Regions from separate parts of the Clostridium sp. genome, predicted to be linked through region 1. Evidence: riboswitches for the same ligand, from Rfam matches in the RefSeq annotation. Region 1 holds a riboswitch; the other holds the start of a gene.

The links. Region 1 has a riboswitch for FMN ahead of ribD (bifunctional diaminohydroxyphosphoribosylaminopyrimidine deaminase/5-amino-6-(5-phosphoribosylamino)uracil reductase RibD). Riboswitches for the same ligand answer to the same signal wherever they lie in the genome.
Region 2: linked by a shared signal. The riboswitch ahead of LKE46_RS13445 (ECF transporter S component) and the one ahead of ribD (bifunctional diaminohydroxyphosphoribosylaminopyrimidine deaminase/5-amino-6-(5-phosphoribosylamino)uracil reductase RibD) in region 1 are both predicted to bind FMN.

Annotation. Positions count from the first base shown of each region.
Region 1 is NZ_JAKVOI010000001.1:2,062,746-2,079,935, reverse strand. It holds gene LKE46_RS10280 (5-methyltetrahydrofolate--homocysteine methyltransferase) at 1-444, opposite strand, end outside; gene LKE46_RS10275 (DeoR/GlpR family DNA-binding transcription regulator) at 677-1,471, shown strand; gene tkt (transketolase) at 1,490-3,478, opposite strand; gene fsa (fructose-6-phosphate aldolase) at 3,496-4,143, opposite strand; gene rpiB (ribose 5-phosphate isomerase B) at 4,160-4,618, opposite strand; FMN riboswitch at 4,922-5,038, shown strand; gene ribD (bifunctional diaminohydroxyphosphoribosylaminopyrimidine deaminase/5-amino-6-(5-phosphoribosylamino)uracil reductase RibD) at 5,199-6,296, shown strand; gene LKE46_RS10250 (riboflavin synthase) at 6,302-6,955, shown strand; gene LKE46_RS10245 (bifunctional 3,4-dihydroxy-2-butanone-4-phosphate synthase/GTP cyclohydrolase II) at 6,987-8,186, shown strand; gene ribH (6,7-dimethyl-8-ribityllumazine synthase) at 8,216-8,680, shown strand; gene LKE46_RS10235 (LTA synthase family protein) at 8,731-10,569, opposite strand; gene LKE46_RS10230 (hypothetical protein) at 10,796-11,248, shown strand; gene rlmD (23S rRNA (uracil(1939)-C(5))-methyltransferase RlmD) at 11,280-12,641, shown strand; gene LKE46_RS17795 (DUF961 family protein) at 13,239-13,382, shown strand; gene LKE46_RS10215 (ABC-three component system protein) at 13,500-14,261, shown strand; gene LKE46_RS10210 (ABC-three component system middle component 7) at 14,258-14,497, shown strand; gene LKE46_RS10205 (DUF2326 domain-containing protein) at 14,475-16,091, shown strand; gene LKE46_RS10200 (YdcP family protein) at 16,478-16,792, shown strand; gene LKE46_RS10195 (YdcP family protein) at 16,812-17,190, shown strand, end outside.
Region 2 is NZ_JAKVOI010000001.1:2,741,073-2,754,139, reverse strand. It holds gene secA (preprotein translocase subunit SecA) at 1-2,248, shown strand, start outside; one part of gene prfB (peptide chain release factor 2) at 2,271-2,348, shown strand; one part of gene prfB (peptide chain release factor 2) at 2,350-3,378, shown strand; gene LKE46_RS13475 (MFS transporter) at 3,416-4,648, shown strand; gene LKE46_RS13470 (M28 family metallopeptidase) at 4,629-5,969, opposite strand; gene LKE46_RS13465 (Tex family protein) at 6,108-8,261, shown strand; gene LKE46_RS13460 (glutaredoxin family protein) at 8,319-8,600, opposite strand; gene LKE46_RS13455 (hypothetical protein) at 8,767-8,922, opposite strand; gene LKE46_RS13450 (helix-turn-helix domain-containing protein) at 8,940-10,268, opposite strand; FMN riboswitch at 11,002-11,117, shown strand; gene LKE46_RS13445 (ECF transporter S component) at 11,227-11,841, shown strand; gene LKE46_RS13440 (hypothetical protein) at 11,957-13,067, shown strand, end outside.

The DNA of each region.
Region 1 (17,190 bases):
AAATTTTCCATATTCAACTGGCAGTTCACAGCCCCCGGGTGACAGCCTCGGGCTTAATCCAATATGAATCATAAAGGTTTTCATATATATTTTTTCAAACAACTGAGAACTTATTTCAAATAAATAGGAATTTGCCATGGAATTGAGCATAATTCCCTCAGACAGTTTTTTAAGGGAGAAATAGTCATCTATTTTTTCACCTATGTGGGCACCCAAGGTAATTATACAGGGAATTGCATATGTGTATTTATCCATGCAGGGAAAAGCAGTACTTTTTTCAATATTGAAAATTCCATAGGGATGTACAGTATCATAGAGTACCGGTAAAAGTGAATCATATAATATGGACAATTCATTTTTATCCATGAAGTTCTCAAAGCCAAGGAGCGAATTTATAGTCTGGAGTTTATTTAATTTGAATGTAAAATCCGTAATTACGGTCATATTGGATACCCCCGCTGAAAAATTGAATGGTAGAACATTTACTAATTATTATACACCATCATAATTTTATATAAATATAAAATTTATAGTTTTTATTGGCGTTATTATTTGATATAATTATTTAATAAGGTTTTTCTTTCATTTTAATTTTGTATGATTTCGTTTATTAGACTTGTTTATTGTTTTTTATTTGTTGATTTAGATTAGAGGATAAAAGAAAAGAGGGTCAATAATGCTTGCTTTTGAAAGACACAATAAAATATTGGAGTTGTTGTATAAGGATAAAAAAGTAACTACTGACGGGCTGAGTAAGCTGATAAATGTTTCTGCCTGCACTATAAGAAACGACTTGAACAAACTGGAAAAGGACGGCCTCATAAAGAGAATTCATGGTGGAGCAGTGCTTCCACAGACAATACAGAGAGAGCTGAGTTTTCCAAGCAGAAAAAGCAAAAATCAGAATGAAAAAAATGCAATAGGGAAAAAGGCCTATGATCTTGTAAAGGATGGCCAGTGTATCATAATAGATGCAAGTTCTACATCAATGTCTTTTGCAAAGTATTTGAATAAAACTGATTTTAGAATCACTGTGATAACAAATGGAATATATACTGCACTTGAACTAAAGGACAACAACAATATAAATGTAATTCTTGTAGGAGGAGTTGTAAGACCAAAGTCCGGTTCATTAGAGGGGCTTATGGGTAAAAATCTGATTTCACAGATCAATGCCGATGTGGCATTCTTGTCTGCAAGAGGATTTACTATGGAGGAAGGACTTACGGAATTCAATATATATGAGGCGGAATTGAAAAAACTTCTTATATCAAGAGCAAGGAAAGTTGTGGCCATGCTGGACTTTTCCAAGCTTGAAGTCAATTCAATATCAAGTTTTGCAGATTCAAAACAGGTAGATACTATAATTACCGATTACAATTCACAAAAGGATATTCTTGAAAAGTACGAGAAATGCGGAATAGATGTTATAGTTGCACAAAGGGATATGGAAAAAGCTATCCAGGATTGATCCGGATAGCTTTTGAAACTATAGGAGTTCCTCAGCCATGGTTACTATGTTTTCAACTGTGAAGCCATAGTGCTTGAAAAGCTCTTCTGCAGGAGCAGATGCTCCAAAGTGATCTATTGATACTATTTTCCCTTCCAATCCCACATATTTATGCCATCCAAAGGAGGAGGAGGCTTCTACGGCAAGCCTTTTCTTTATGGAAAATGGAAGTATGCTATTTTTGTACTCCTCATCCTGTTTTTCGAATACTTCAAAAGAAGGGAAACTTACAACCCTTGTATCTATTCCTTTTTCTTTCAGTATTTTCGCGGCTTTGTATATGAGTTCAACTTCGGAACCTGAAGCCATTAATATCAGGTCGGGTATTTCTTTATCACTGTCCTTTAAAATATAGGCACCTTTTAATGCATCTTTACCAGTTTCCTTGTAGAGTGGAACATTTTGTCTTGTAAGCACTATCGAAGTAGGGCTGTTTCCGTTTGTAAGTGAATAGTACCAGGCAGCAGCTGTTTCTTTTGCATCGGCAGGCCTGTATACTGTCATGTCTGGTATGCTTCTCAAGGAGGCAAGGTGCTCTATAGGCTCATGGGTGGGTCCGTCTTCCCCTACTCCTATGCTGTCATGGGTCAATATATAGATTACAGGAAGTTTCATCAAGGCGGACAGTCTCATGGATGCTTTCATGTAGTCGCTGAATACCAGGAAGGTTGCCGCATAAGGTCTAAGTCCGCCGTGAAGGTATATTCCGTTGGCAATTGCAGCCATGGCGTGTTCTCTTATCCCAAAGTGCAAATTTCTGCCCGATCTGTTTTCTCTGGAAAAATCGCCCTTGTTTTTCATATTGGTTTTGTTTGAAGGGGCCAGGTCGGCAGAACCTCCTATCAAATTTGGAATTTTGTCTGCAAGTTTGTTGATTATCTCTCCGGAGGCACTTCTAGTGGACATTTCCTTGCTGAATGACCAGAAATCTTCATCATGGAGAAGATCTACAGGGAGATCTCTGCTTTGATATATATCCCACTCTTTGGCCAGCTCTGGAAATTTACTATCATATTTCGCCTTCAATGTATTCCATCTGGATTCTTCCGATTTTAAATTTCCTATTATATTCTTCATGTGTTCCTTTACTTCCTCTGGAATGAAGAATTTACCTTCATACTGCCATTTTAAAAATCTCTTTGTGGCCTTTATGTTTTCTTCTCCAAGGGGTTCTCCATGTGCGGACGCCTTTCCCTGTTTTTCAGGACATCCATAGCCTATCTGTGTTTTTACTATTATAAGAGTAGGTTTTGATTTCTCTTTTTTAGCAACGTCAATAGCTGTTTCCAGGATGTTGATATCATTTCCATCATTGATACTTAGAACCTGCCATCCGTAGGCTTCGAATCTTTTGCCGACATTTTCCGTAAAGGCCATATCCGTATTTCCCTCTATGGTAATATTGTTTGAATCATAAAATACAATCAACTTTCCGAGGCCAAGAGTACCTGCCAATGATGCAGCTTCGGAAGATATGCCTTCCATCATGCAGCCGTCACCTGCAAGACAGTAGGTATTGTGGTCGACTACAGGATAACCCGGCCTGTTGAATTTTTCAGCAAGATAGGCTTCCGCAATTGCCATGCCTACGCCATTTGCAATACCCTGTCCCAATGGACCTGTTGTTGTTTCAACACCTATGGTATGTCCATATTCAGGATGGCCCGGAGTTTTGCTTCCCCATTGTCTGAATTGTTTCAGATCATCTACGGTTATGCCATATTCAAACAGACAAAGAAGAGAATATAGAAGTGCAGATCCATGTCCTGCAGACAATATGAACCTGTCCCTGTCAACCCAGTCTGGATTTTCGGGATTGTGTTTCATTCCATTTGCCCATAGGGTATATGCAATAGGTGCACAGCCTAGCGGAAGCCCGGGATGTCCTGATTTGGCCTTTTCTATGGCTTCTGCAGACAGCAGTCTGATAGTGTTTATGCTCAGTTGATCCAGTTCTCTTTCCTTCATTAAAAACACATCCTTTGCTATTTTTTAGGAACCGTTTTCCAGTCTTCCAAAAATCTTTCTATACCTATATCCGTTAAAGGGTGCTTGGTCATCTGTATTAGAACCTTATATGGAACTGTAGCTATATCAGAACCTGCTTTTGCAGCGTTTATTACATGAAGGGGACTTCTGACACTGGCGGATATGATTTCCGTATTTATGTTATATATTTTGAATATGGAGGATATCTGTTCAACAAGTTCTATCCCGTTTGCCCCTATATCGTCCAGTCTTCCAAGGAAGGGACTTACATAGGAAGCGCCTGCTCTTGCGGCAAGGAGAGCCTGGGCTGCTGAAAATATCAATGTGACATTGGTTTTTATACCTTCTTTTGAAAGTATTTTTACTGCCTTCAATCCATCTATGGTCATTGGAATTTTTATTACTATATTCTTGTGTATTTTTACAAGTTCTTTTGCTTCTTCAACCATTTCATTGTATTTAAGGCCGACTACCTCGGCGCTTATAGGACCGTCTACTATGGTTGAGATTTCTTTTACTACTTCTTTAAAATCTCTGCCCTCCTTTGCAATCAAGGACGGGTTTGTTGTAACACCGCATATAATACCCATTTCATCTGCCTTTCTAATTTCATCTACATTGGCTGTATCTATAAAAAGTTTCATATCAGTACCTCCTGTTTTATTTTAACTCTTTTCTGAAGTTTTCGTCTATTTCATTTATTAATTTTACTTTTGGAGTGGACCTGCCATCGGCAAATTCGGAATTGAGCCATATGTTCAACAAATATTTTGCCAGAGAAGGTCCTACTATCTCGGCACCAAAAGTTGCTATCTGGGCATTGTTGCTTTTTTGTGCTCTTTCTGCCGAGTAGATATCATGACATACAGCAGCCCGTATGCCTGGAATCTTGTTAGCAGTTATTGCCATGCCTATTCCTGTACCGCACACCAGTATACCTCTATCAAAGTTTCCTTTTGCCACTTCTTCACCTACTTTTAGAGCTACATTAGGATAGTATACTGTTTGTCCTTCATTTGAACCAAAATCAACATATTCAATATTCTTTTCTTTTAAGAAGGCCATTAATTGCAGTTTCAGTGCGTATCCATTCTGATCACAGCCTACAGCTATTTTCATAACGATCATTCCTTTCAAGAAATTTAATTTTTTGTATTTGTATTGTTTCATTGATTATTGAATTTTATTGTTTTATTTATATTTATATTATCATTTAAGATAAGTATTTCCAAACATATAATTTGACCGTCAGGCCAATTTATTGCGATGGAAGTTGGTTTTTTCGTGATTTTCGTTTATTTTCGTTTAATTTCTATTTTTAATATTTTATTATATAATCAATAATAAATGAAAAGCTTAATATAAAAAAATTTCATATTGACAATGTTGAAAAAAGGGTATATAGTATAGTCAAAATTAAATAGTAACTTTCAGGGCAGGGTGAAATTCCCGATCGGCGGTATAGTCCGCAAGCTTTTACAAGCATGAACTGGTTTGACTCCAGTACCGACAGTAAAGTCTGGATGGAAGAAAGTAAAGAATGTTTATATATGGTTTTTATTATTTTCATATGTAGGTTTTGATGTTTTTCGATTGTGCTATCCCCTGAAGGTTGTCTTCGGGGGATTTTTGAGTTTACCATAAATATTATGTGTGGAAGTGATGAATTGTGAAAAACAGGGAGTATGACGAGAAATATATGATAATAGCCCTGAAACTTGCGTCAGAAGGCGGAGGCTTTGTAAATCCCAATCCACTGGTTGGAGCTGTGGTTGTGAAGAATGGAGAAATTGTAGGAAAAGGATATCATAAATTGTTTGGAGGACCTCATGCAGAGGTATATGCTTTAAGGGATGCAGGCGAGAAGGCAGGAGGAGCTGATTTATATGTCACATTGGAACCCTGCTCCCATTACGGGAAAACACCACCCTGTGCGGCAGCTATAATAAAATCCGGAATAAAGAGAGTTGTGGTGGGAAGTCTTGATCCGAATCCACTTGTTTCCGGAAGAGGCATAAAAATGATGAAAGATTCAGGCATAGAGGTTGTCACCGGGGTAATGGAGGATGAAGCTCTAAAAATGAATGAAATATTCATAAAATACATTACAGAAAAAATCCCGTTCGTCATAATGAAATCAGCAGTTACTCTGGATGGAAAGATAGCTACAGCAAGTGGGGAGTCAAAATGGATAACAGGTGAAGCTTCACGGAAAAAAGTCCATGAGATGAGAAACAGGGTTATGGCGGTCATGGCAGGAATAGGCACTATTGTCAAAGATAATCCGCTTTTAACTACAAGACTGAAAGGTAAAAGCAGGGATTCCAAGGCTGTGATCCTTGATTCAAAGCTGAGTGTATCACCGGAGTCGAGAATTTTCAGCACTATAAATGACAGAGAAATAATAATAGCTTGTACAGAGGACTTTGACAAAAACAATTACAATATTCTGAGTGAGGAAGGGATACACATAATTGTTTGTCCCAAAAACAGCGAAGACAAGGTTGATTTGAAATTTCTCGTCAGGGAACTTGGAAAGATGGGAATAGACAGCATACTTCTGGAGGGTGGAGGAAATGTTAATTTCTCCGCACTGGAATCGGGAATTGTGGACAAGGTTGTTTATTTCATTGCACCGAAGATATTTGGAGGCAGAGATGCCAGAACCTCGGTGGATGGCAGTGGTATTCAAAATATATGCGATGAAATAAAACTGAGGGATATTTCCTGGGAGAAGATTGGAGAAGATTTAATGCTGGAAGCCTATGTTGACAAAATACAGCAAGCCGGGAGGTGACAGATTTGTTTACAGGTTTGGTGGAAGAAATAGGAAAGGTCATAAAAATATCTAAGGGCGTAAATTCTTCAAAATTGACCATAGAGGCTGAAAAGGTAGTAGATGGAACAAAGCTGGGGGACAGTATTGCTGTAAATGGGACATGTGTTACAGTAGTGGATTTGGGGAGCAGTTTATTTACAGTTGATGTCATGGCTGAGACACTCAGGATGGGAAGCCTCGGAAGTTTGAAGACAGGAAGCAGGGTGAATCTTGAAAGGGCTCTTAGAGTAGGAGACAGGCTTGGTGGACATATAGTAAGCGGTCACATAGATGGTGTGGGAAAGATAGTTGAGATTCATGAGGAAGACATATCCACCTGGGTTGAAATTGAAGCAGCCAGTAATCTTATGAGATATATAGTACTTAAAGGATCCGTTGCCCTGGATGGAGTGAGTCTTACAGTTGCAAAGCTGGGCAGGAGGAGTTTCAGTGTATCTTTGATACCGCATACAAAGGGAGAAACTGTCCTAAACTATAAGAAAACAGGAGAGCTGGTAAATATCGAGTGTGATCTTATGGGAAAGTATGTTGAAAGATTGATGGGAATTCCAGATGAAAAAGTCCAGAACAAATCCAACCTGGATTCTGAAATGTTGAAAAAATATGGATTTATATAGAAATAAAAAATAGCTTTGGGAGGATAAAAGTATGAATTATAAATTTAGTTCCATAGAAGATGTAGTAGTAGATTTAAAAAAGGGAAAGATGATCATAATTGTAGATGATGAGGGAAGGGAAAATGAAGGAGATCTGGTAATACCCGCTGAAAAGGCAACTGGAGAAAACATCAATTTTATGATCAAATATGCAAAAGGGCTTCTGTGTGCACCGGTAGAGGAAGAAATAGCGCTGAAGCTCGGCTTCAACCCAATGGTGCAGAACAACACTGACAATCATGAAACGGCATTTACCGTAACTGTTGATTTCAAGGATACTACAACGGGCATATCTGCATTTGAAAGGGCGCATACAATAAACATGATTGCGGCTTCAAACTGCGGCAGTGATTTTAGAAGACCTGGACATGTGTTCCCTCTCATAGCCAGAAAAAATGGGGTGTTTGACAGAACCGGGCATACGGAAGCTTCAGTTGACCTGGCCAGGATTGCGGGCTTCAAAGGTGCAGCTGCAATATGCGAAATAATAAAAGATGACGGGACTATGGCAAGAAGAGATGATCTGATTGAATTTGCAGAAGAACATGACCTGAAAATTGTAACTATAGTCGATCTTATAGCCTACAGAAGGCAAACCGAGAAACTGGTAAAAAGAGTTGCCTCTGCCAAGCTGCCAACTAAATTCGGAAATTTCGAAATTATCGGATATGAGAATATATTGAATGGAGAGCAGCATGTATGTCTTGTAAAGGGGGATAATTTCGAAAATGACAATACTCTTGTGAGAGTACACTCGGAATGTCTTACAGGTGATGTATTCCATTCCCTCAGGTGTGACTGCGGAGACCAGCTTCAGGCTGCACTCAGGCAGATAGAAAAAGAGGGAAAGGGAGTTCTTCTCTATATGAGCCAGGAGGGCAGGGGAATAGGACTTTTAAATAAAATAAAGGCCTACAATCTTCAGGACAATGGAATGGATACAGTAGAGGCAAATCTGGCTCTTGGATTTCCGGCAGACATGAGGGATTATTCCATAGGAGCACAAATACTGAAGGATATTGGAATAAGGAAGATGAGACTTCTTACAAACAACCCTAAAAAAATAGAGGGGCTTTCAGATTATGGACTCGAAATAACGGAAAGAGTGCCGATTGAAATAAGTTGTTCCAAGGAAAATACAAAGTACATGCACACCAAGAAAGAAAAAATGGGGCATCTATTGAAATTTTAAAATTTAATACATTTATGGAGGTTTTATATATGAAAACATATGAAGGAAAATTGACAGCAGAAAATCTGAAATTTGGTATAGTAATTGGAAGGTTCAATGAATTCATAAGCGGGAAACTGCTGGAAGGTGCACTGGACTGTCTCAGGCGTCATGGAGCCGATGAAGACAGCATAAGTATAAGCTGGGTTCCCGGGGCATTTGAAATACCTCTTGTTGCAAAGAAAATGGCCATGTCCGGGGAATATGATGCAATCATATGCCTTGGAGCGGTTATAAGGGGTGCGACGCCTCATTTCGACTACGTATCAAATGAGGTTTCAAAAGGTGTGGCCAGCGTTTCTCTTTCGGCAAATATGCCTGTCATATTCAGCGTACTTACTACGGACAATATAGAACAGGCAATAGAAAGAGCAGGTACCAAGTCAGGAAACAAGGGATATGATGGTGCCATGGCCGCTATAGAAATGGCAAATCTGATCAGGCAGCTTGATTAGGTTAAGTAGGGGATATGCCTGCCGGAGGAAAAATCGGCAGGCATATTATTTTATTTCAACTGTGTTTTTAGCAGATTGTGTTTTAGTATATCGTCCGAATATTCCAGCTGGTTGAGAACGGATTTTTTTTCATGAACAAGTTCTTCGGTTTCGGGAAGCTTTGCCCCTGTGTTTATGTCATAGTAGGCATTGTTTTCGGACATGTAGTAGCAGTTTCCGTATATGAAGGAGCCATCTCTGTATATTGTAACGCCTTTTTGCTCGTTAAAAAGGTCATTTCCCATCATGTGACTGCCGGACAGGTTGAAGAGATTACTTATTGTAGGATAAATATCAATCTCACCGGAGTTTATATGATTTACCCTCTTTATGTGTTCATCTGGAAAATGAATTATAAGAGGAACCTTCTGCAGGTTTATCCAGTCCACGTCGGACATGGAGTTTTTTCCGTAAAGTTTCAAAAACTGATCCTGCTTGTTCCTGGGAATTGCATAGTGGTCTCCATAAAGCACAATCACGGAATTTTTCAATATCCCCTCCTTATCCAGTTTTTCAAAGAACGTACCGAGCTGGGTATCGGTATAATGTATTGATTTGATATAATTTCCTATAAGTGTGCCTTCAAGATTTCCGACGTTGAAATTTCCGTAATTTTTTACATCGTCATAGGGAAAATGGCTGCTCAGCGTAATCAGAAAAGCATAGTAGGGGCTTTTTAAATTTTTCAGCTTATCTACGGACTGGTTTAGAAAGGATCTGTCACTTAATCCAAGACCTATTGTTTCATCCTGTTTGAAACTTTTTTCGCCGTAAAAGTGGTTGAAGTTAAAATTTTTATACATGACATTCCTGTTCCAGAAGCTTTCCCTGAATCCATGAAATGCCGCCGTATCGTAACCTTTATTTATGAAGGACTCCGGCATGGATTGAAATTTATTTCCGGAATATAAAAAGTATACTGCACCGGATTCGGCAGGATACAGGGAATTATTGGCCATGAATTCAGCATCGGAAGTACCGCCGGCAGCAACCTGATAATGAAAATTATCGAAATACTGGGATCTTTCTGCAAACCTATTCAAGTTAGGGGTTATTGTTTTTCCATTGATTGAGCTGTTTATTACAAATCCCTGAAGTGCCTCCACCTGTATTAAAATCAGGTTCTTTCCTTCATAAGCTCCGTGAAGGTTTTTCTCTGAAGATCTATTCTTATCCATAAAATCCTGTATTTCTGCCAGTTTGCTTTCCGGAACAGGCTTCAATCTATCAAGCTTATTGTATACAGTATTGTATATATCAAGATAATGATAGTTGACTATTCCAAGGTGCTTTGCTATATATACCTTGTTATACATTGTGCTTAAAAGCCTGGGCTGCTCTTTGGACAATTTATAGAAAAAATTGAAGTTTACATATATGGATAATATCATTATACACAAGAAAAGTGGCAGTTTTAACTTGAAAGACAGAGGTGAACTTTCCTTATGTTTGTTCATGCAGCTGTTTATAAATGGAATTATAAACAAATCCACCGTGTATAGAAAGTCTGCAGGACGTATTATATTTTTTACACTTGATCCCACAGCACCAAGCTGAAGGCCGTTTACCAATACCGGGAGTGATATTATATCCTTGAAATATCTGAAGTAGTTCAGGTCGCTTATTATGAGCAGACTTATCACAATATTGCATATATAAAGGAATCTTGAACGCTTTTTCCTTCCAAGAAGTAAGGCTATGGACATCAGGACAAGTATTGAAGCAGATGAGGGAATCAAAAGGGAGATCACAGGGAAATGTGCCGTGTTTATCTGCCTGCCGAAGCTCAATATTTTGCAGGAAACCAGAACCAAAAATATTATTATATCTGTAAAATTGAAAATCTTCATTTATATAGCTCCTCCTGAGTGTGTTTTATATTGAATTAAATTATAAATCTTAAACTTGTAATTGTAAATCAATTGTTAACAAAGTCAAAGTATTTGTGTATACGTATTTACATAAATGTTTTACTGTAGCATAATATATTTGTTGCGGATATGTAAAAATGAAATTTTCACCTGATTATAGTGTAATATATAAATAGTTAAATAATAAAATAGGAGTGTATTTTAAATGGATGATAGTAAAAATAAAGCAAATGAAAATGAAGCCAAAAAACAGTTTTTTGAAGAATTAAAAAGCAAGAACCAGGAGGAAAAAAAGAAGCTTGAAGATTTAAAGCAGGATAATAATGAGGACGACAATCAAGAAAGTGAGAAGAACACGGAAATAATTGATAGTGAGCCTCAAAAAGATGATTTTTCAAAGGAACCAGAAGACAAGAAGACGTTTAAGTTGTTCAATGAAAAATTGAAGGCGTCCATTGTAGATACTTTGACAACATCCGTGGTATCCGTAATAGCACTGTACCTGTTTGATCTCATACTGCGCCTTATATTTGGATATCACATTGTAGACATGAAGGGTATGTTCATAATAATATTTATAATAGTACTTGTGCTTTATCCATTTGTAATGAGCAAGACGAAATACAAGGTTACTCTTGGACAAAAATTCGGCGAGTAAGAATTACATTTAAGAAAGGAAAGATTAAAAATTGAAAATTGGAGATGTTTATGAATTCCGCATAGAAAGAACTTCTTTCCCTTCTACAGGCATAGCTGTGATGGAGGGGAAAGAAATTTTTATAAAAAATACCTTTCCGGGACAGAAGGTATTGGCAAGGTTAACCAAAAGAAAAAGGGATCATCTGGAGGCAAAACTTTTGGAAATATCCCAAAATATAGATTATTCTGTTGATGCCGAATGCCCACATTTCAATTTATGCGGAGGCTGCAATTCACAATTTTTACCGCACAGGATACAGCTTGAACTGAAAACACGTCAGGTTCTGGATCTATTTCGAAGGGCGGATATAAAAGATTTTGAATTTCTGGGCATAGAAGAAAGTCCTGAAAAATTTGAATACAGGAACAAGATGGAGTTCACCTTTGGAGATGCAGAAAAAGGTGGAGTTTTAAATGTTGGAATGCACATGAAGGGAAAAAGCTTTGGAATTGTAAATGTAGACCAGTGTAAAATTGTAGATGGCGATTTTAGAAACATATTAAGTGGGATTATAGATTATCTGAGGGAAGAGGATCTTCCGTATTACAGGGTGAAGAGCAGAAAGGGCTATCTGAGGAACCTTGTTGTAAGAAAGGGAAAAAATACAGGTGAAATTCTGATAAACATGGTTACGACTTCACAGATGAATTTTGATTTCGGTGAAATGGTTAACAGACTTTTGAAATTGGATCTCTGTGGGAACATAAAAGGAATACTGCACAGTGTAAATGACAGCTTTTCAGATATAGTCAAAATAGAAAAATTGAACATACTTTATGGTGATGACCATATAACTGAGAAAATTTCGGGACTGAAGTTCAAGATATTTCCCGGGGCATTTTTTCAGACAAATTCCCGTGGAGCTGAGAAACTCTATGGAATAGTAGAAAAGTTTTTAGGTGATGTTTCTTCCAAAACTGTACTTGACCTTTATTGCGGCACCGGAACAATAGGACAGATAGTGGCAGGAGATGCAAAAAAAGTTATAGGTGTTGAACTCATAGAGGATGCAGTGAAAGCTGCAAATGACAATGTGAGACTTAATGGCATTGAAAACTGCGAATTTATTTCAGGGGATGTGGGCAGGGTTGTAAATGAAATGAATTTCATGCCGGATGTAATAATACTTGATCCCCCAAGGCCCGGTATCCATCCAAAAGCATTGAGACAGATAGCTGGATTTGGTGCAAAGTCCATAATCTATGTTTCATGCAATCCAAAAACCCTTGTACAGGATCTGAATGGATTTATACATTTTGGATACAGGGTGGATAAGGTGAAGCTCATGGATATGTTTCCGCAGACAGGGCATGTGGAGACTATAGTTTCGCTACAAAGGAAAGATATGTAGAAATCCTTGATTTTAAGCACTTTCTCAAACATATCGTGTTTATAGAAAATAGTGATAAAAGCCGAAATAAAGAGATAAAAAATTATATTAATGTTTCAGTAGTAGTTGATATAGAGTGTGGAGATACAATAAAATAAGGTTTATAAGGGATGGGATATTGAGTAAAAATGGTATCTCCCTTATTTATTTTTAGGCGTTTAGAAATGAACGTCTATTTTTATACCCAGATTAAAAAGGAAGTGATAATGATGCCTATATTACTGTATTCAAATCACAAAAAGAAGCCAGGTTCTCCATCACTTAAGTTGTAGATAACATTTAGCATAATAGTTCCTTGTTCTGTCTAACTACTATTTACCTTTATGACCGGGCTTTGTCAAGGGTGTGAAGCACGTAAGCTTGCCCTTGATAAAGAATGGACAGAAAGGTATGCTTTATTCAACAGAATAAGAAAATAATTGTAAATTAAACATTATAAATAAAAAAGAGGTAAAGTATATGGAATTAAAGCACGTAATCCCAAACATGGAAAAGGTATTTGGAAATCTGGAGTATGCAGGAGAAGGCAAGGTTGAATAGCGTAGTTAAAATGGTCGTATGTCTATCCTTTCTCGCAGTTATAATCTTTATTCTGACATTCAGAGAGCAAATGATATTGTAGTGATATTTGGTGAAAATCACTTTGAAGTTGAAGAAAAAGTGGAAGCGATAAAGGATACATTGAGATATAGAGAAAGATAATATTGATATTCTATTAGTCCATAATTATAAAGCTAAACATAGCATACAAAGAGACATTTACAATTCCATGTGGTAAAATTAAATAAAGTTGTAATTTTATGAGTGCAGGTGATAAATATGGGAGATAATCGAAGGATTTTTTCTGATAATGAAAAGATGCTCTTATTTAATGAGGTGGATGGCCGGTGTCCAATTTGCGGAAAAGCTTTAACTAATAAGAAAAGTGGACAAATTATTAAAATGTTTGAAGTGGCACATATATATCCTGCAAATCCACATCCAGAGGAAGAAAAATTATTGGAAAATGAGGAACGCCTAAGTGAGGATATTAATAGTTTAGACAATGTTATAGCAGTATGTAGAATATGTCATAAAAAATTTGATACACCTCGAACTATAGAAGAATATCGTTCATGGGTAAGACTTAAAAAGAAGTTGTTGCAGGATGCAAAATTAAAAAATACATATGCACTTTTTAATATAGAGGAAGAAATAAAGGAGATATTGAAAAATTTAAATGATGAATCTTTGGAGGAGGAATTAGTTCGTTTAAGTTATGAATCTTTAAGAATAGAGCAAAAAGCTAATAATACATTACCTTTTGCAATAAAGCGTACTATCAAAAATGATGTGGTAGACTATTTTGATTATATCCATAAGATATTTGTTGAAATGGATGAAGTAACTCCATATAAATTTGATACCTTAGCAGCTCAAATAAAAAGTTTTTATTGTAAAACCATGCAAATCAATCCTAATCAAGAATTTGTATATTCTTCTTTAGTTGACTGGTTAAACGAAAAAACAGGTTCATATTCAAGGAGAGCCTGCGAAATTGTGATTGCATATTTTGTACAAGATTGTGAGGTGTTTTCATGATATTGCCTAATAAGTTAATAAGTTTCCAAGATTGCATTCTTGCAAAAACAGTGTATATTTTAGAAAAGATATGTGATACTAACTATTCAGTAAGTGAGTTATATGAAGTTGTAAAAAAGTATTTCAAGGATTTGAACGAATATATGTTAGCGTTAGATGTTTTATATGTTCTTGAAAAGGTAGAATATAATGAGGAGTTACAGGTGATACAGTATGTTAAAAAAAATAATTTGTGATATATTTTTGGAAAAAGAAGTTATATTTCATGAAGGATTAAATGCGATTGTAGGAGATGACGTTGCTTCTAATTCAATAGGAAAATCAACCATGCTTATGATTATTGATTTTATATTTGGTGGCAATGATTATATAAATAAAAACCACGATGTAGTAGAACAGTTAGGACATCATAATTTTAGATTTATTTTTAATTTCGATAACCATAATTATTACTTTATTAGGAGTACAAATGAATATACATCTGTTTCAATTTGCAATGAAAAATTTGAAGTTTTAGAAAGTATATCAACAGAAGAATATACTGCATGGTTACAGAAAAATTATAAGTGTCAATTAGAATCGTTATCATTTAGAAATATTGTTGGAAGGTATTTTAGAGTTTATGGTAAAGAGAACCTAATTGAAAAAAAGCCAATTCAATATTTTGAGAAAGAAAGTGCTCCAAAATCAATATTAGCTTTGCTAAAATTATTTGATAAATATAAATCGTTAAAAGCATATGAGGAACAAATTGAAAAGTTAAAAAAAGATAAATTGACATTAACAAATGCTGCCAAAAAGAATTTTTTACCTAATGTAAGTACAAAAAGTTTATTTAGTAAAAATGAAAAAAAAATTGCTGAACTAAATATACGATTAGAAAAAATAAAGAAAGAAATCGTAATGACTTCTCTTGATTTAGAGTCAATGGTCTCACAAGAAGTATTAAAGCTTAAGCGTGAAAAAAGCTTGCTCACTACTAAAGTAAACACACATCGTAGTAGATTACTCCGAACTCAGAATAATATAAAAAACAAACCAGTTAAAATTAATGCCGAGTTAGAACAATTTGTATATTATTTTCCGAATTTTAATGTAGAGCAGATTAATAAGGTCGAAGAATTTCATAAAAATATAACTAAAATTTTAAAAAGCGAACTTGTGACAGTAGAGAAGGAATTAAAAGCAAAAATAAAAAAATTTGACAATCAGATAAAAGAAATAGATAAGCAAATAGAACAGAAGCTGTCAATTAAAGATGCTCCTAAATTAGCAGTGGATGAAGTGGTTGATTTGGTTGCACAAATCAAACAGCTTAGTGATGAAAATGGTTATTATACGAAGAAGAAGCAGTTGGAAGCATCTATATCTCAAGCTAATCTTGATTTAAGTGAATTAAAAGAAAAGGCATTGGATGAAATATGTAATAAAATAAATGTTAGAATGTATGAATTAAATAAACAAATTTATGTTGATGGAAGAAGATCACCAACGTTAAATATTCATGGAAATAAATATTCGTTTAATACTGCTGGAGATACAGGAACAGGGACAGCTTTTGCCAATTTAATTTCATTTGACCTTGCATTATTGGAATTAACGTGTTTACCAGCCATAGCACATGATTTACCTTTATTAAAGAATATTGAAAATGCAGCTTTAGAAAATATCATATCAATTTACAGTCAAAGTAAAAAACAAATATTCATTGCTATTGACAAATTGAGTTCTTATGATGAAAAAGCAACTCGCATCATAAATAAGCATAAGGTATTACAGCTTTCAAAAGATAAGTTACTTTTTATAAAAAATTGGAAAAATAATAAGTAGAATTTAATAGCAACAGCCTATCGAAAGGCGAATGGTCAATATGTGAGAAAAAATCAATGGAAAGATACTATGTTTAGGCGTTCAGAAATGAACGTCTATTTTTATACCTAAATTAAAAAGGAAATGGTAATAATGTTTATATTGTTGTATTTAAATTACAAAAAGAAATCACGCTCTCCACCATTGAATTGAGAGAACAGTTAGTATAATGTTTCCTTATTCTGCTTACCTGCTATTTACCTTTTTGACCGGGCTTTGTCAAGGGTGTGAAGCACGTAAGCTTGCCCTTGATAAAGAACGGGTAGAAAGGTATGCTTCATGCAGCAGAATAAGGAAACAATTACAATTTAATTATTATAAATAAAAATGAAAAGAGGTTAAAATATATGGAACTAAAATATGTTATTCCTAACATGGAAAAAACATTTGGAAACTTGGAGTATGCAGGAGAAGGAAAAGTTGAACAGCGCAGAATGAACGGTCGTATGTCAATTCTTTCTCGTAGTTATAATTTATATTCCGACATTCAGAGAGCTGATGATATTGTAGTTATATTGCCACTGGAAGCTGGTGAAAAACATTTTGAAGTAGAAGAAAAAGTAAAACTTATCAATCCTCGTATCACCGCAGAAGGATATAAAATTGGAAATCGTGGTTTTACAAATTATATTCTGAACGCAGATGATATGGTGAAAGCATAAAGAAAGAGAGGTGGAAAAAATGAGATTAGCTGAAGGAATTGTAATTGACAAGGAAAAGACATTTGGAGTGTTGAAGTTTTCTGCACTTCGCCGTGAGGTGCATATCAACAATGAAGATGGTACGGTAAGTGATGAAATTAAGGAACGTACCTATGACCTTAAATCCCGTGGACAGGGTTGTATGATACAGGTGAGTATTCCAGCTGCTGTTCCTTTAAAAGAGTTTGACTATAACGCCGAAGTGGAACTTGTAAATCCTGTAGCAGATACGGTGGCAACTGCCACTTTTAGAGGAGCAGACGTGGACTGGTATATAAAAGCCGATGATATTGTACTAAAAAACAAACAGGCAATCTCTCATGTTAAAAACCAACAGCCACAGCCTCAAAATAAAGGGA
Region 2 (13,067 bases), 680 kb from region 1:
GACATTGGTTGCCACCGCACCAGCTTATTTGAATGCCCTTACAGGTTTGGGAGTCCATATAGTCACAGTAAATGATTATCTGGCAAAAAGAGATAGGGATTCGATGGCTCCTATATATGAATTTCTTGGACTTAAGGTTGGAGTCATACTTCATGATATGGATCAGGCTCAGAGACAGGAAGCCTACAATTGTGATATAACTTATGGGACCAACAGTGAATTTGGATTCGACTACCTTAGAGACAATATGGTTGTATACAAGGAGGAGAGAGTTCAAAGAAAATTGAATTTTGCCATAGTTGATGAGGTGGATTCAATTTTGATTGATGAGGCTAGAACACCTCTCATAATTTCCGGTGAAGGTGAGAAATCAACTGAGTTTTACAAGGTGGCAGATCATTTTGCAAAGACTTTGAAAAAGCAGAATGTGTCTGAGGATGACAAGGAAATTGAAGAAAAAGATAAGGGCGATTTTACAGTAGATGAAAAAGCCAATGCAGTAATTCTTACATCCCGCGGTATAGAAAAAGCCGAAAAATTTTTCAACCTCGAGAACTATGCGGATCCAGAAAACATGGAGCTTCAGCATCATGTAGTTCAGGCGCTGAAGGCAAATTACATTATGAAACGTGATAAGGACTATATGGTAAGAAACGGAGAAGTACTGATAGTAGATGAATTTACAGGAAGAATGATGGAAGGAAGAAGATATAGTGATGGACTTCATCAGGCTATAGAAGCGAAGGAAGGGGTTAAGGTTGAAAGGGAGTCAAAAACTCTTGCAACTATAACCTACCAGAACTATTTTAGAATATTCAGCAAACTTTCGGGTATGACAGGTACGGCCCAGACAGAAGAAAATGAGTTCAGGGAAATATATGGCTTGGATGTAATAGTCATTCCTACTCACGAGCCTGTTATAAGAAAGGATCTTCCTGATCTGGTTTATAAAACTGCAAAAGGTAAATTTAAGGCTATAGCAGATGATATTTATGAAACATATAAAAAGGGTCAGCCTGTACTTGTTGGTACGGTAAGTATAGAGAAATCTGAACTCCTTTCAGATATGCTTAAAAAGAGAGGAGTACCTCATCAGGTATTGAATGCAAAATTTCATGAAAAGGAAGCTGAGATAATTTCCTATGCCGGTGAAGAAGGAACTGTAACCATTGCTACCAACATGGCAGGGCGTGGTACCGATATAAAACTTGGCAAGGGTGTTGTAAAATTAGGCGGACTTAAGATAATAGGTACGGAAAGGCATGAATCCAGGAGAATTGACAATCAGCTCAGAGGACGTTCAGGACGTCAGGGAGATCCTGGAGAATCCAGATTCTATGTTTCACTTGAAGATGATTTGATGAGAATATTTGGATCGGATAGACTCCAGGGAATGGTTGAAAAGCTGGGACTTGGTGAAGATGAAGCAATAGAGAGCAAAATGGTTACAAATGCAATAGAGAATGCGCAGAAAAAGGTGGAAGGCAACAATTTTGACATAAGAAAAACTCTGCTGCAGTATGATGATGTAATAAACAAGCAAAGGGAGATAATTTACAAACAAAGATCCGAAGTGCTGGAAGGAACAGATCTCAAAGATCAGGTTAAAAACATGCTGCACAGCCTTGTTTCTGAAATTGTAGAATCACACATATCTGGTGATGAGGACGAGTTTGACGAGGAGATCACAAATTTAATAAATTATATGGAAGAAGTTTATGTCCCTGAAGGTGCAATCAAGTTTGATGATATAGCAAATCTTTCTAATGAAGATATAATAGATAAATATATAGAATTGGGAGAAACAATTTACGCCGAAAAAGAGAAAGAGTTTACGCCGGAGCAGATGAGGGAGATAGAGAGGGTAATACTTCTTAAAGTTGTTGATACTAAATGGATGGACCATATAGATGATATGGAACACCTGAAGAGGGCTATAGGCCTAAGGGCGTACAGACAGCAGGAACCTGCCCAGGCATATCAATTCGAGGGCAGTGAGATGTTCAATGAAATGATCTATAACATCAAATTGGATACTATAAAATATCTGTTCCATGTAAAAATTGAGAGGGCTCCTGAAAGAGAGAGAGTTGCAAAAAATTTAAGTACTAACCAGAGTGAAGGCGAACCTGTGAAGAGGCAGCCAATAAAGAAACAGAAGACGGTTGGCAGAAATGATCCTTGTCCATGCGGAAGTGGTAAAAAATACAAAAATTGTTGCGGGAAGGTAGTTAATATCAATAACTAATTTAAATATACGAGGTGATTACATGATAGTTGAGTTGGAGAATGTAAATTCCAGAATAAATCTTCTTAAAAAATCATTGGATGAGATAAGGGGGTCTCTTTGACCTAGATAACTGTAAAAATAGAATACAGGAACTCCAGATGAAAATGCAGGAAAAAGGTTTTTGGGATAACCCTCAGATGGCACAGAAAATATCATCTGAGGAAAGGTTTTTGAATGAAAAACTGGATGTGTACAACAAGCTGAAAGGGCGAATTGAGGATATAGAGCTTCTTACGGATATGGCTATAGAAGAAGAGGATTCAAATGCATCAAGGGATATAATAGATGAAGTGGAAGATATTGAAGATACATTGGAGAAGCTTAAAATAAAATTACTTCTGTCTGGAGCTTATGATAAAAATAATGCAATATTGAATTTACATGTAGGTGTAGGCGGAACGGATGCCCAGGACTGGACTCAAATGCTGCTTAGAATGTATACAAGATGGTCTGAAAAATCAGGATACAGGGTTGAAATACTTGATATGCTTCCGGCAGAGGATGCGGGTATAAAAAGTGTATCTTTGAAGATAATAGGTGAATTTGCCTATGGGTATCTAAAAACAGAGAGAGGAATACACAGACTGGTAAGAATATCACCTTTCAATGCAAATGGAAAAAGACAGACATCATTTGCTTCAGTGGAGGTACTTCCTGAACTTACAAAGGATCAGGATATAGATATAAGACCGGAAGATCTGAAAGTGGATACTTACAGATCCAGTGGAGCTGGAGGCCAGCATGTAAATAAAACTGAATCTGCTGTAAGAATAACGCATATACCTACTGGAATAGTAGTACAGTGCCAGAATGAAAGAAGTCAGCACTATAACAGGGAAACAGCAATGGCAATGTTGAAATCCAAACTTGTGGAACTAAAGGAAAGAGCACACAAAGAGAAGATAGAGGATTTGACGGGAGAGTTGAAAGACATGGGCTGGGGGAGTCAGATAAGATCTTATGTATTTCAACCTTATACCATGGTCAAAGATCATAGAACCGGAGAGGAAAACGGAAATGTAACATCGGTGATGGACGGAAATATAGATAATTTTATAGTTGCATACTTGAAACAGCAGGCAAAATAGATATCTATATGAAGTAATAATTGAAAAGGATTTTAATATGAGACTTAAAAGTAAATTGGGAGATACATTTGTATCCCTCAAACACAGAGATTTTAGGTATTTTTTATCGGGGCAGCTACTGTCCCTAATGGGAACAATGATTCAAAATACTGCTTTGAGCTGGTATATATACAAGATGACCAATTCGCCTTTTCTCCTGGGACTTATAGGAGTATTCCAGTATGCACCAGTACTTTTGATAACGCTTATAGGAGGGGTCATAGCAGAGAGACATTCAAAGAAAAAGATTTTGATGGCGACTCAATTTTCGTATATGGTTCAGGCATTTATATTGAGTCTTACTGTATACATAGGTTCAGATAAGTACTGGATATTTGCAGCACTTGCTGCAGTAAATGGTACCATAACCAGCCTGGATATGCCTACAAGACAATCGTTTTTTATAGAACTTGTAGGAAAGAAGGATTTGCCAAATGCCATATCATTGAACTCCACTGTCTTTAATATATCCCGCATAGTCGGTCCGGCATTTGCAGGAATAATAATGAATACATTGGGTGTATTTCAGTGTTTCCTGTTGAATGCAATAAGTTTTATACCAATTATATATGGTGTATTTAAAATAAAGGCTGAAGGTAATCCAACTGAATTCATTGATAAAAACTCAGGGGTTTTCAGGGAACTGAAAAATGGAATAATATATACAATAAACAGGAAAATATTGATGTCTACAATGTTCATGATGGCAATAGTGTGTACCTTTGCATTTAACAGCAATGTGATTATACCTGTATTTGCAGAGCAGGTTATGAGTGGAGGCGTCAGTGAATACAGCTTTCTATTGAGCCTTATAGGAATAGGGTCTCTTTTAGGTGCTATGTTTATGGCAAATAAAGGCAGAAGGCTGAAAGTCCATCATTATCTGATTGTAAATTCATTTATTCTTGGAGTTCTACACATAACAACCGTATTCACATTCAACTATATAGCAGTAGCCTGTCTCTTTATAGCTATAGGCTTTTTTAGTCTTACTTTTCTCAATAGAGCAAATGCAGTTTTGCAGTTTAACACTGAAGATGGATATAGAGGCAGGGTTATGAGTATATATTCACTCTTGAATATGGGAAGTACTCCCATTGGCAATGCCTTTGCAGGAATTATAATGGAAAATTTCGGAGGAAAATTTGGCTTTTTCAGTTGTGGACTAATTATACTTTCCCTTACAAGTATTGTATTGTATTATATTAAGTCTAAAGGGAATCATGTTTGACGTATAGTATACTTGTTGTCACAATTCCAATAAATGACAGAACAAGAAATGATTTATAGTATAAAAAATATGGGTTGTTGTCAAAAGCATACTTGTCTATTTCCCTTGAGACAATATTGAAACATCTTTCGATAGATTTAGTACCAATATAGGATAACTTGTCCGTTGGAGTGTGTATCCTTGATGTATCGGCATCAGAAAGGGTTATGGCATCTATTCCATAAGCTCTGAAATATTCATGGTCACTTGCATTTTCGAATAGGTATTTGAAGTTCTCATCGGTTTTGGTGCAGAGGGAGGCTATCTCTTTTACAAAGCTGGAGTTTTTGCTGTCCCATTTTCCAGCCATTATGGATATAGGAACATTTTTGTTGCTTCCTATCATGTCAAAATTTATAACTTTACTTCCCTTTAAGTTCTGTTTATACTTTTTTGCAAAATCCTTTGAACCAAGGCATCCAAACTCTTCTGCATTGAAGGCTGAAAATATTATAGTTCTGTCGGGTTTGCCTAAAGAGTTTACATATTTTACAAGACCAAGTAAAAAGGAAGTTCCCGAGGCATTGTCCAAAGCACCGTTATATATTTTCCCGGACAGATCACTTCCGACGTGGTCAAAGTGAGCAGAAAGTATAATTGGAGGAAGAGATTTGTTTTTACCTTCTATATAGCCTACTACATTATATATGGACGTTATTCTGTTCTCAAATGGTATAAAGCAGTCTACCTGAAAACCAGAATTCAGGTAATTTTTTATCTCTTCTGAAGTACGTTTTTTTATCATTACATACATTGAATGAGGAGAGTTTGCAATAAAGGAACTCCTGAAATCTAGATTGTCATTTTGTGGAGTATAGAATAAAAAATATGTATTCCCCTTTTGGACCTGAAAACTGCCTCCCCTCCACGCAATGGGGTCTTCTCTGCTAAAAGATACATTGTTATTTCTAAAATTCAGCATGTCTTCCTTGTAGTCTGTTCCATATTTGTATTGTTTTATTATAAAACCATTTTTATCTCTTACCACAAGGTTTGGTACCCCGTCTACTCTTTTGGGGTATATGACATTGAATTTTTCAAGATAGTTGTTACTGTAAGGTTTTAAATTTTCTCTTTTGAAGTATTCCATTATAAAACGAGCTGCTTCGTAATTTTCTATAGTTCCTGAGAGCCGGCCATTGAAGTCATCAGAAGATAGGTAATTTATAGTGTTTTTAACATCCTTGGGGTTTAAAGGTTCTGTAGAACAATAGATTTCAAAGCTTGTGGAGCAAATTAAACAAAATATGATTATAAATAAAGATAATATAAATTTTTTCATATACTATAACTCCCAAAATTATTTATTGTATCCATAGATATATATATATTAATTTGCCATAGTTCATATAACTGTTGTAATATATTTTTAGTTGATTATTTATATAGTAGATTTGTAAAATCAGAGCAGGAGGTAAAAATGAGCAGTATAATAGATACTTTATCTTTGGAATTAGGTGTTAATAAAAAGTATGTCAGTAATGTAGTTGAATTGATAGATTCAGGTAATACGGTACCTTTTATAGCGAGGTACAGGAAGGAACTCACAGGAAGTATGAGTGACGTGACTTTGAGAAAACTTGCAGAGCGGCTCATATATCTTAGAAATTTAAATACAAGAAAAGAAGATGTAATAAGAATAATAGAGGAACAGGGCAAGCTTACGGAAGAGCTGAAGAAATCCATAGAAGTCTGTAGCACTTTAACTGAAATTGAAGATATATATAGACCATATAAGCCTAAAAAGAGAACCAGGGCTACTGTTGCACAGGAGAAGGGATTAAAGCCTATTTCTGATGTTATAATAAGCGGAAAGTTCAATGGTGATATAAATTCCTATGTGGAAAAATTTTTAGATAAAGAAAAAGGAGTGGAATCTATAGAAGATGTTTTGTCAGGTGCCATGGATATAATAAGTGAAGTTATATCCGATGAAGCAAAATATAGAAAATGGATAAGAAAGTTCGTACATGATACTGGAGTTATTGAAACAAAGGGTAAGAGCGAGGAGCCTACCCCATATGAGATGTACTATGAATATAGTGAAGCAGTAAAATCTATTCCACCCCATAGGATACTTGCCATAAATAGAGGTGAAAAAGAAAAAATTTTATCTGTTAAGATAAATTGCGACATGGATAGAATATTGGACTACTTGAAGAGAGAATATCTTAAAGGCAATAATACCACAGATATTTACATAGAAAAGAGCATTGAAGATTCTCTAAAAAGATTGATATATCCCTCTATTGAGAGGGAGCTAAGATCCGAACTTACAGACAAGGGCGAGGAAGGGGCTATAAAAATATTCAAGGCAAACTTGAAAGCTCTTCTTATGCAGCCGCCGATAAAAGGCAAGAATGTGCTGGGATATGATCCCGGCTTCAGAAATGGATGCAAAATAGCAGTGCTGGATGATACGGGAAAACTGCTGGATACGGCCATAGTATATGCTACTGCACCTCAGAATGATGTGGAAGGTTCAATAAAAACCTTGAAACATCTTGTATATAAACATGATGTGAATGTAATATCCCTTGGCAACGGAACTGCAAGCAGGGAATCGGAAGAAGTAATCGGAAGGCTCATAAAGGAAGTAAAAGAGGAAAAAGGGAAGGAGCTGTACTACGTTATAGTATCAGAGGCTGGAGCTTCAGTATACTCGGCATCAGAGCTTGCTGCAAAAGACTATCCTGATGTAAATGTATCACTTAGAGGGGCTATATCAATAGGAAGAAGGCTCCAGGACCCGCTTGCAGAACTGGTAAAGATAGATCCGAAGGCAATAGGGGTTGGACAATATCAGCATGATGTTGCTCCGAAAAAATTGGATGAATCCCTGAAAGGAATTGTAGAAGACTGTGTAAATAGTGTTGGAGTTGACCTCAATATAGCCACACCTTCACTGCTTTCTTATATTTCAGGAATAAATTCTACGATAGCCGGGAATATTGTAGCCTATAGAGAAGAAAATGGAAAATTCAAGAATCGAAAAGAATTGCTTAAAGTCAAGAGATTGGGAGCAAAAGCTTTTGAGCAATGCGCAGGTTTTCTGAGAGTTATGGAAAGCAGTGAACCTCTTGACAATACTGCGGTGCATCCAGAATCCTATGATGCGGCAAGAGGACTTCTGAACAGTCTTGGATATGAAGAGCAGAGTTTGAAAACCGGAGGATTTCAGGATATGGATAGCAGAGTCGGGAAAATAGATCTTGAGAAACTTTCCAGCACACTGGGTACAGGAGTACCTACACTTAGAGATATAATAAAAGAGATAAAAAAGCCGGGCAGAGATCCGAGGGAGGAACTTCCAAAGCCGGTACTCAAGACTGGTATAGTTGATATGAACCAGCTCAAGCCGGGCATGGTTCTTACGGGTACAGTCAGAAACGTGGCCGATTTCGGGGCTTTTGTAGATATAGGAGTTCATCAGGATGGACTGGTACATATAAGTCAGCTTTCAAACAAATTTGTCAAACATCCTCTGGATGTAGTGAAAGTCGGCGATATCGTACAGGTAACCATACTTGAAGTAGATGAAAAGAGGAAGAGGATTTCACTGAGTATGAAATAAAAACAAGTCCGCATCCAATTATATATTAGATGCGGACAGTTATTTATACAGAAGTTTCTATTCGGAAATTTTTACTTTTTGAGAATCAGATGACGATTCAAGGGATTTCTCAAATACCTGACGTATAATTTCTTTTGATGGAACTCCTTCGTGTATCTTGTTTTCTCCTACAAAGTATGTGGGTACGTAGTAGTAGTCATATTTTTTTGCTATTTCGGGACTGCGCTCTTCATCGATTATTTCTACATCAATATTCTTATATTCAGGATTTTCATTTTGAATTTCCTTCATCCAGTTAAGTGCCTGTTTACAGTAGGGACACCAGCTTGTTACAAACATATGTAATTGGTTTCATACTATAATCACCTGACTTTTTTTATTTGATATTACATTATTATATACCAAAATACTGTATTTTTCTATATATTTAATTTTAATATAAAAACAGACATTTCACATATGATTGACAAATGTGAAACGCCTGTTTTTTAGTAATGCTAATTATTTAATGAGATGGAGGCAATTCCATCGGCTGAACGGTAATTACAGGATTTTTAACAGAAATGGATTTGGCTTCAACCTGAATGGTGGTAACGGCGCCTAGTGCAAGTGTCAAAAAGCATACAGCAGTAATGATAGTCTTGATAAGTTTCTTTTTCATTTTAAATTTTCCCCCTATTAAAAAATGTTTATGCTATAATATGTTGAATCATTGTAGCTTCTTATAGTATCCTGGGATAGCAACAAATACTTTTTGGTATTGGCTGTATTCCCTTTTGAGAGATATATCAATGACAGTTTATTGTAGACAAGTGAAAGGTCCGAAGTGTTGTGAATTTCACAAGCCTTTTTTAATATCCTGACTAATTCAAGATATACTTTTTCAAGTCTGTCATAATCATCCAGTATTTCATATATCCTTGAGAGCATGAAGTTGCCTTTTATAAGATATTCCATATCATCGTAATTAACTGCATTATTGAGACCTTCTTTTATTGATTCAATTGCTTTATTATAAAGTCTTTGCTTTATAAATACATGAGATTTTTCTATGTGTGTATGGGACAAAGTTGGTCTATCAAATTTATACTTAAAAAGTTCAGCCATGTTGAAGTATTTTATGCTGTTTTCAAAATCATTCATATGACAGTATACAAGACCTAGATTGTTGTATATATATCCCAACAAAGGGCTTTCTAAATCTGTAATTCTGGTTTCTAAAGAATTATATATGTCTATAGCTGACTGGAAATCGTTTTTGGCTTCAAAACAGTCGGCCTTTAAAATATTTGCATATATGTAAAAGGTAAAATTATCTTGCCTGTTGTGTGTAGATAAGTATTTGTCTATGTTTTCAAGGCACAGGTCTATTTTGTTTAATTTCCTATACGCAAGAGCTATATCATATAAAGCAAGCTCGTAAATTCTTGGATCATCATGTGCAAGAGAATAATGTATGGAAAAATTCAAGTATGTAACACAGTCTGTGTATTGAAGAAGATTCATCTTACATAAGCCAAGCCTCCAGTATATGTAGGATATCTTTTCGTGCTGCTTGACATTTTTAAAAATATCAAGGGACTGATTGTAATTTATAAAAGAATTTTTATAATTCTTTTTATCATAATTTATATCCCCAAGTTTACAATGGGCTTCAGCTCTTACTGATGTTAAGTTGTATTCATCTGCTATGGATAGTACATATTTTATATCGTCAATAACAATATCTTTTGAGTTGAGTTTTTCAAGGCAATATAATTCTGCGTCATCTTCAGGGGATCTTAAAAGATAATCTGCATCAACAACCAATTTATGACCTAATTGTTCAGCTCTGGCATTGAATCTCCGGGCAAGTGTTACAGCCGTGTCATGTTTGAGAGTTCTCCGCCCTATTTCAATCATGCTTATGAGGCCTCTGGTTATATTTTTATCCTGAAGATCCTGTTGTTTCATATTCAAGTCTTTTCTTAATTTTTTTATTTTTTCACTGCTAGTCAGGAATTTCATCTAATCACCCAAAATAAAGTATAAATGATTGAATGTAATTTTAAAATAGTTTATTCTCATTAATTTACATTTTATACTTATAGTATAAAAATTGCAACAAAAATTTGAAAAAAAGTTGCAAAGAAATTTTTTATATAGTAATATATAAGCATAGACGGGAAATTGTATTATTCTAAAAATAGAAATATATTTTTATATGGAAATATATAGCAGCGCAGTAAATTTGAATTTTAGGGGAGCATGCCGCAGCTATTTGTGATAAGAATACCCGTCTATAGTTAATATCATCATAAAAATTATTCATAGTATTAAAGCCTACCTTTTTATAGTGAAAATAGAATTTTAATCTAAAGCCACCAGTATTCCAAATTTTTTGAGAATATATATAAAACTGTCCTATCTAAATATTATGTTTGATTATTTTTTTAGACCATCAAATATGGATTTGCTAAGAAGTATTTCCGTTGCGGTAGGCGTTTGAATAGGTGTAAACTTTTTTGACGGTATTTTTTTAAAAAAGAAAAAAGTTAAATTTATGCACCTGTAATAAATAAGATAAAGGATAATCGATAGAATAGAAGAAATGTATAATCAGATTTCACAAGTACTTTTAAATGATAAAAGTATTTGTAGTTTCCGCATTCAAATGGCATATGAACTTTATAGTCATGAAGGTACATAAAGTTGCTTTTTAATAAAAAAGGTTATATAATAAAGATGTAATTAAATTGAATATAATCTTCAGGGCGGGGTGTAATTCCCCACCGGCGGTAAAGCCCGCGAGCCATAATGGCATGATTCGGTGAAACTCCGAAGCCGACAGTATAGTCTGGATGGAAGAAGTGTAAAGTATACCATTTATTGGCCCTGACTTTTGTTGGAGCTTTTTTATTATACTTTATCGCCTCTTAATATGGTAGGAGTAGGAGATTATACTTATGAATTAGGAGGGTGTATTATGAAGAACAGGAAATTGAACAGACTTGTGAAGATATCTTTGTTGGGCGTTATTGCATTTTTACTTATGTTTTTAGAGTTCGCACTGCCGATATTCCCATCATTCATGAAAATCGATATTAGTGATTTGCCAGCTTTGATAGGAACTTTTGCACTGGGACCTGAGGCTGGAATCATAATAGAATTTTTAAAAAATGTACTTCATGGAATATTTGCAAGCCAGACAGCTTTTGTAGGAGAACTGGCGAATTTTGCCATAGGAGCTGTTCTTGTAGGTACGGCAGGAATAATATACAAGTTTAAAAAATCAAGGGCAACAGCTGTAATGAGTCTTATAGCAGGTACGGTAACAATGTCGATTGCAGCAGCGATTCTGAATTATTTTGTACTTCTGCCGCTCTATGAAAAGGCATTTAATTTTCCTATAAGCCAGATAGTTGCAATTGCATCAAAAATAAATGGGAATGTAGATAGCGTTGGTACTTTGATACTTTGGTCCATCATACCATTTAACCTTTTTAAGGGGCTGGCATTGACTGTACTTACATTGGTGGTTTACAAAAGTGTGTCGCCAATATTGAAAAAAGAGCATAGAGAAGGAAGGCAAGCTGCCTAGTAAAAATAAAAAATCTGACACCTGTAAATTAGTGGTGCCAGATTTTTTTATTCATGAAATTGGACTTGTGTACGATAAATAAATATACTGTATATTTATTTGAAGGGTGATTAAATTGGCGGGAATATGGAATGTAAATAGTACCTATAATGTAAACAATAAGAAAGTATCAACAAAACTTTCCTTTGAGATAGGACAAAAATTCATAGCTAGAATAGTAGATCTTGATAAAGTCTCTAAGAGCATATTATTAAGGCTTTTGGATGGATGGCAGTTTTCTGCAGATATAGAAAATATGGATCAGGTATCTAAAAATCAATTATTAAGGTTTCAAGTTGATGGATTTCAGGATGGGAAACTCGAGTTAAAGATTGTTGGCAGAACAGATGAAGGGGTCAAGGACGGAGGAAATGATGCTGTAAAACTTTTTATAAAGGAAAATTCCATGAACTTAAGTATGCAGGACTATGATCTTATTAAAGGTATGATAAAACATGAAATTCCACTTACTAAAAGCAATGTTTCAAATATGAAATCACTCCTGGAATTTATGAACAAAACGCAGAACGGCGGAGGAGAAGTGGATAATTTTATACAGAAATATCTTTTAAGCAGAAATATAGATGCCAACAGCAGTGAAGGGAAAAGGGCAAGCAGTATATTAAAAAGTTTGTTTACCGATATTGCAAAACTTTCTGATGGCGATGTATTTACATTTATTGAAAATAATATAGATATAAACAATGAGAACATAAAAAGTTTTAATGATGTATTTAAAAAGCCGGCTGTTATATACAGGGAAATTGAAAATCTCGGACAGAAATTAGGAGTGAGCGTGCAGCCTGAATTTAAACAAAGTCCTGAAAATGTAAAATCAACTACAAGTGATTATATGGATGCACTGCAGAAAAATATTGAAAAAGCATATAAAAATGTAGATAGTTCGGAAATAGCCGCAGTGAAAGAAAATGTAAATAATGTTGTAGAGAATAATACTGCAGAGAATAATGTTGTAAAGAATAATGCGGCAGAGAATAGGGAAAATAATTTAAAAAATCAGCCTGCAGGTGTCAATCAAAAAATAGACGGGAATATATCCGGTGAAATTCCAGAAAATACAGCAGCTCCAAAGGGTGAGATGATTGAAAAGCATGAAAATATAAAACAGGATAACACAAACCAATATGAAAATATACAGAATGGTAATAATAAAACTGGGGCAGAAA